One region of the Pseudomonas sp. BGA-UO-ETr-WB11 genome, then DNA from elsewhere that is predicted to be linked to it. Evidence: riboswitches for the same ligand, from Rfam matches in the RefSeq annotation. Region 1 holds a riboswitch; the other holds the start of a gene.
What was found. A riboswitch is a leader RNA that binds a small molecule or an ion and turns the genes downstream of it on or off. The one in region 1 is predicted to bind cobalamin.
Positions count from the first base shown of each region.

Region 2: linked by a shared signal. The riboswitch ahead of AC56DI_RS05905 (TonB-dependent receptor domain-containing protein) and the one ahead of cobG (precorrin-3B synthase) in region 1 are both predicted to bind cobalamin.

Region 1 covers NZ_JCAQOS010000004.1:280,573-283,951, forward strand. The annotation lists gene AC56DI_RS04470 (precorrin-8X methylmutase) at 1-148, opposite strand, end outside; gene cobG (precorrin-3B synthase) at 141-1,460, opposite strand; cobalamin riboswitch at 1,629-1,833, opposite strand; gene cbiE (precorrin-6y C5,15-methyltransferase (decarboxylating) subunit CbiE) at 1,911-3,116, shown strand; gene AC56DI_RS04485 (cobalt-precorrin-6A reductase) at 3,185-3,379, shown strand, end outside.
Region 2 covers NZ_JCAQOS010000005.1:105,255-108,633, forward strand. The annotation lists gene AC56DI_RS05905 (TonB-dependent receptor domain-containing protein) at 1-1,693, opposite strand, end outside; cobalamin riboswitch at 1,804-2,017, opposite strand; gene dxs (1-deoxy-D-xylulose-5-phosphate synthase) at 2,116-3,379, opposite strand, start outside.

The DNA.
Region 1 (3,379 bases):
GCACCACATCGACCATGCCGCAGGCGTGGATGACCCGCACCGCGAGCTTTTCCAGATCCGCCGGGATCGCCGACAAGTCAGCCTCGGCGCGGATGGTGGCGAAGGATTGGCGGTAGATTTCCTGACCGTCGCGGATGTACTCAAGCATCGCTGTTTCCTGTTGCGCAGTGGGCGGCGAACCAGTCGCCGGCCTCGTCGATAGTCATGGCGGCGACCAGCAGCTGGCCGAAACCGGCCGCCTCGGGCATGCGTTGATAGAGCTGGTAGTGGTCGTTGTTGCTGGCCAGCAGGGTAAAAGGCGCGGTGTGCGCGGCGGCGCAGGAGCGTGGGCAGGCGCTGATATGCACGTGCGGGCACGCCGTGCTGGCGCGCAGGCGCTCGGCCAATTGCAGGGCATCGGCCTTGCTGTCGGTCAGGCCCTTGGCGCAGCCCGTTGAGCCGCTGCAGGCGATCAGATGGCCGAGTGGCTCACGGGCGTCGGTGAGCAGGCCGATTTCGGCCAATGCCTGCAATACGGCGTCGGCTGCTGCGCTGGGGATGTTCGGCAGCAGCAAGCCCTGCCAGGGTGTCAGACGCAGGCTGGCATCGCCGTATTGCTCGGCCAGATCGGCCAGGGCCAACAGCTGGTTGGCGCTGATTCGCCCCAGGCGCGCCGCTGCGGCAACCATCTGCAAACCCGTTTGCTGCTGGGCAATCAGGCCCATGGGCGCGCGGCACGGCACCTCAGGGCGGCGCCAGTGGCTAACGGCCTGGTCGCGTCGCAGCGGGAAGGGCAGGCGCGCTTGCAGGTGCTCGATAAACGCGGCCACCGGTAAGGTGCTGAGTAATTGCCGCATGCGGTTTTGCCCGGGGCCAGCGAGCTGCAAAAACACGCTTAGAACCCCGTGCACCAACGTCAGACCATGTTCGATAGGCACCGCCGCCAGGGCCGGATCGCTCGGGCTGCCGGCCAGGCCGAACGCCAGCCACTGCGGTTCGCCGGGCAGGGCGCTGAGCCATAGATCATGGGGGTGTTGCAGCATCGCCAACGACTCGCCGCCATCCAGTTGTAGGGCAAACTTGGCCGACAGCGCGTGCAGCTCAGGGTGGTTTTCCAGTAGGGCGAGAATCTGTGTGGCCAGCGGCCGGGTGTCCCACAGCGCGGCGCGGTCGAGGCCGGCAGCGGGGCTGAGCATTAGGTTGCGCACGTCATCGGCAGCAAGGTTGCGTGGGCCCAGGCCGGCGTCCAGCAGTTGCGCGATCAGCGCGTTCTCGCAACCGCTGCGCACGCCACGAATCTGCAGGTTGCTGCGGTTGGTCAGCTCCAATACACCACTGGCGCAGTGGCTGGCGGCCCCGGCAATGGCGCGTGCCTGCTGACTGTGCAGTTGCCCGCCTGGCAGTTTGACGCGGCAAATACCGCCATCCAGGGCGTGCACGATGCGCAGCAAGCCGGGGCAGGCGGATGGACGCGTGGCCATTGACGGTGGCGTGGCGGGTGGGAGGTTCAAACGGTCACCAAATACAAAGGGTGCGGCGACCAAACCCACTCGGTTCTGCACTAGCAGAACGTCAGCGATCTGTGGGGTGCGCATAAACGCCCCCCACAGATCGCCAAGGCATCGGTACACCCCGCCCGATGATGGCACTCGCGACCAGCGTCGTCGGCAGGTCTCCTGGCTGTCAGGTCAACATCGTTGTGCGGCCTTCCCGGTTGCCCAGTGACACGTATGCACATCGACTCGCTGATTACAGTTGCGGGGGCAGCCACGGCTGACAACACTCGGTTGTTTCCGTGTTCCCTCTTAGGCCAATGGGCAGAGCCCATTAAGCACCGACGAATAATGGCGCTATTATGCCCGCTTTTCCCTCGCCGCCGGCAAGCAAACTTGTCTGTCTGCCGGCGGGTGGACGACAGATAAGGACAGCGCATGGCACCCTGGCTGACGGTGGTGGGTATCGGTGAAGAGGGCTATGCCGGCTTGGGCAAGGCGGCCCGACGGGCCTTGTTGGCCGCGGAGGTGATTGTCGGTGCGCCGCGTCAGCTGCAGTTGTTGCCCCGCTGCATTCGCGCGCCGCAGCAAACCTGGCCAAGCCCGTTCAGCCTCGATGGGCTGCTGGCGCGACGCGGCACGCCGGTGTGCGTGCTGGCCAGTGGTGACCCCATGCTGTTTGGCGTGGGTGCCAGCCTCGCCCGGCACGTACCCGCTGATGAGCTGCAGGTGCTGCCGGCGCCATCGTCGGTTTCCCTGGCCGCTGCACGCATGGCCTGGCCGCTGCAGGAAGTGACTGTACTGAGCCTGGTGGCGCGGCCCTTGGCGGCGTTGCACGCGCAGGTCCATCACGGCGCGCGGCTGTTGATCCTCAGTAACGATGGCAGCAGCCCGGCGGCGATTGCCCAGTTGCTGCGCGAGCGCGGGTTTGGCCCCAGTCGGCTGACCGTGCTGGAGCATTTGGGCGGCCCGCAAGAACGGCGGATCGATGGACTGGCGGCCAGTTGGGGTCTGAGTGACGCCGCGGCGCTGAATATCGTGGCGGTGGATTGTCTCGCCGGCCACGACGCCCAACGTCTGCCGCTGACCGTCGGCCTGCCTGACAGTGCTTACCAACACGATGGCCAACTGACCAAACGCGATGTGCGCGCCATCACTCTGGCCCGGCTGGCGCCGAAACCCGGCGAACTGCTCTGGGATGTCGGCGCCGGTTGTGGCTCCATCGCCATCGAATGGCTGCGCAGCCACCCCAGTTGCCGGGCGATTGCCATCGAGGCTGACGCCGGTCGGCAGCAGTTGATCAAGCACAACCGTGACGCCCTCGGTGTGCCACAGCTGCAACTGCTGGCCGCCCAGGCGCCCGAGGCTTTGCTCGGCCTGGAGGCGCCGCAGGCGATCTTTATCGGCGGCGGCGTGACTCACCCCGGCGTGCTGGAGTACTGCTGGCAACACCTGCAACCTGGCGGACGCCTGGTGGCCAATGCCGTCACCCTGCAAAGCGAGGTCACGCTGCTGGCCTGGCGCGCCGAGCATGGTGGCGAGCTGACGCGCATTCAGGTCGCCCAGGCCAAGCCGCTGGGTGACTTCGACACCTGGCGCAGCGCCTTGCCGATTACCCTGCTGGAGCTGCACAAACCCTGTTGATCGGCTTGCGAGCGCGGCTCAGGGCGCGTTCGGATGGCCTGTTCTCAACCCGTAAGTAAGGAGTCTGGGTGAGCCGTATCTTGTTATTGGGTGGGGTTGGCGATGCGCTGGCGATTGCCCGTCGCCTGGCGCCGCAGGACATCTACAGCCTGGCCGGCCTGGGCAAAGTTCCCGCTGATCTGCCATGTCAGGTGCGCGTCGGCGGTTACGGCGGTGCCGAGGGATTGGCGGCTTTTATGGCTGCCGAAGGCATCGACTTGCTA
Region 2 (3,379 bases), on a different contig from region 1:
GGTCAACCAGGCCATAGCCAGGCACGGTCTGCCGTTCAGCGCTGTAACTCGAGTCAACGATGCTGTAATCGTAGCTCTGGCTGACTGCACGCCAGCTGGCCCCGGCGGAGAACGCACCGAAGGTTCGATCCAGATCGATAAAGACGGTGCGCTTGGGGGTGAGTTGTAAGGTCTGGCCGTTATCGCGGTTGCGCGAGTCAACCAGGCTCAAGCCAAGGCTGGTCTGCCAGCCCAGCAGCTCCTGGCTGAGGCTGGTTTCGAAACCGTTGATGCGAGCCTGTCCCACGTTTTCGGTGCTGTTGCCCTTGTAAGCGATCAAGTCTGTGATGTCGTTGCGGTATAAGGACGTTTCCAGCTGGCTGGCGCCCAACTCTGCACGCCATTGCAGTTCCCAGGTTTTGCTGGTTTCTGCCTTCAAATTCGGGTTGCTGTAGCCCGGATAGTAGAGATCAGTGAAGGTCGGCGCGCGGAAGCCTTCGGCGTAGCTGAGCTGCCACTGCTGGCCAGACTCAAGCGGCAAGCCAAGCGCACCATTCCAGCTGTTCTGCGTGCCGTAGAGCTGATTGTCATCGCGGCGCATGCCCAGTTCGCTGAACATTTTCTCGCCATTGAAGCGGTACTGAAACAGCGCCGCACTATTGCTGCGGCTGTCTTCGGCGTAAGCCGTGCTGCTGTCGAGTTTGTCCTCATACCAGTCGCCGCCCAATGTCAGTTGGTTGGCCGGGTTGAGGTCGAGGCGATTGAGCCAGCTGGCGGAGTGGCGGGTGGTGGCGTTGAGGCCGTTGTTCCACGGCATAGCTGCACCGACAGCCTTGTTGCGGTCATAGCTCTGACCTAGCTCCAGGCGACTATTCCACGTGTCATTGATCTGGCCTTGCAGGAAGCTGCTAGCGCTGCTGACTCGGAACTGGTCGCTGGGCTGTGCTGGGGCCTGCTCGTAGGCGTCGTCGTACTCGTTTTTGCCGTGTTGCTCGTTGTAGTTGAAGCCGGCCTTCCAGTCGTCATTGAACTGATGATCGAGGTTGAGGTACTGCGCCAGATTGCGTTGACCCTCGGTATCGCTATCGGCACCGACGTTGTCGCGGGTGCTGTCGTGGCCGTTGCTCTCGTCGAGGCTGCCACCGAGGCTGAAGCGAGTGCGCGTATCACCGCCGCTAACGCTGACGCTGCGTTGGTAGGTTTGCTTGCTGCCAGCGGCAAGACGGACCGACGGATTCAGCCCGGCCTCGCCATGGCGGGTGAAGATTTGAATGACCCCACCAATGGCGTCGGCACCATACAGCGATGATCGCGCTCCGCGGGTCACTTCCACGCGTTCAATGTTGTCGATGCTCAGGTAATCCAGGCGTGCAATACCGCTGGCGGCTGAAGCAATACGCTGGCCGTCGACGAGGACCAGGGTTTGGGCAGACTTGGTGCCGCGCACTGAATAGGACACCAGGCCGCCGCTGCTGCGGGTGACGACGCCGGGCACGCGGTTTAGCAGGTCAGGCACATTGCGCACTTGCAGGCGCTCAATGTCTTGGCGGGTGAATACGCTTGCTGCGCTGATGGCGGCTTTCTTGGGTTCGGCTACACGACCAGAGGTAATCACCAGCGCCTGGGCCTGCAGGGCTTCGTCGGTGTCGATCGACTCGGCGTGAGTCGTGAACGGCAGCAGGGCAACAGCCAGGGCCAGGGGAGACAGTTTCATTAACAATCCTCAAAAGTAAGCGAAGCTTTCGAGGAGGGCGTTGGCCAGCGATGCGGTGCAGGGAATTCCGGGCAGCCGACAATGCTTGCCGGTGTTTGCCCTCCGCAATACCAGTCACGTCCACCAAGGCCGGTCTCCGGACTGCCGAGCGACGTCTACCAACCTTCCCAGGCGAACCCAGTGGTCTATCAGGCAGACGTTGCAGCGCTGCGTTAGGCAGGCTGCGCTCGGTTACCGTTGCGGGGGCAGTGCTGGCTTTGACCAGCTTCCCGTTTCAGGCTGCAGCATCAGGGCTGGCAGCACACCGTGGCGGATAAAAAACGTCGCGCACCTTAAGGTGCGCGGTGGATCAGGAACAAGTGAAAGTGCGGCAAGCCGACGTGTGGTGCGCTCATGTCACGTCGGCTGCGCCTGCTGTAGCGTTACAGGCAGGCCAGGCGCTCACGCACGGCGGCTTCGATGCCGGCGGCGTCGAGGCCACATTCGGCGAGCATCTGGGTCGGTTTGGCGTGCTCGACGTAGTAGTCCGGCAAGCCCAGGTGGAGCATCGGCTTGAGCAGGTTTTCGCTGGCGAGGAACTCGCTGACGGCGCTGCCGGCGCCACCCATGATGCTGTTTTCTTCGATCGTCACCAGCAGCTCATGCTCAGCCGCCAGTTGGCGCAGCAGGGTTTCGTCCAAGGGTTTGACGAAACGCATGTCGACCACAGTGGCATCGAGCAACTCACCGACCTGCAGGGCTTCAGTCAGCTGCACACCGAACACCAGCAGAGCCGTTTTCTGACCCTGGCGGCGCACTACGCCCTTGCCGATTTCCAGCGGCGTCAGCTCTTGCTCGATACGTGCATTCGGTCCGCTGCCACGCGGGTAACGCACGGCGGCGGGGCCATTGAACAGGTGGCCGGTGGTGAGCATGCGGCGCAGTTCGTTTTCATCGCTGGGCGTCATGATCAGCATGCCGGGGATGCAGCGCAGGTACGAGAGGTCGAAGCTGCCGGCGTGGGTCGGTCCGTCTTCGCCGACCAGGCCGGCACGGTCGATGGCGAACAGCACGTCGAGGTGCTGCACGGCCACGTCGTGAATCAGTTGGTCATAGGCGCGCTGCAGGAAGGTCGAGTAGATCGCCACCACCGGCTTGATGCCGTCGCAGGCCATGCCTGCGGCCAGGGTCACGGCGTGTTGCTCGGCAATCGCCACGTCGAAGTAACGCTGCGGGAAGCGCTGGCTGAACGCGACCAGATCGGAGCCTTCCTTCATCGCCGGGGTGATGCCGACCAGGCGCGCATCCTGCTCGGCCATGTCACACAGCCATTGGCCGAACACGGCGGAGTATTTCGGGCCGCTGATCTTCTTCGGCACCACTGGGGCATTAAGTGGCTCCAGCTTGGTGATCGCGTGGTAGCCGATCGGGTCCAGTTCGGCCGGGGCGAAACCTTTGCCCTTTTTGGTGCTGATATGCAGGAACTGCGGGCCATCCAGGTCGCGCATATTGCGCAGGGTGGTGATCAGCGTCGGCAGGTCGTGGCCGTCGATGGGGCCGATGTAGTTCCAGCCCAGCTCTTCGAACAGGGTGCCGGGGACCAGCATGCCCTTGGCGTGTTCTTCGGTCTTGCGGGCAATTTCCCAGGCGCCGGGCAGGCGCGACAGGACCTTCTTGCTGCCCTCGCGCATGCTCGCGTAGGTGCGG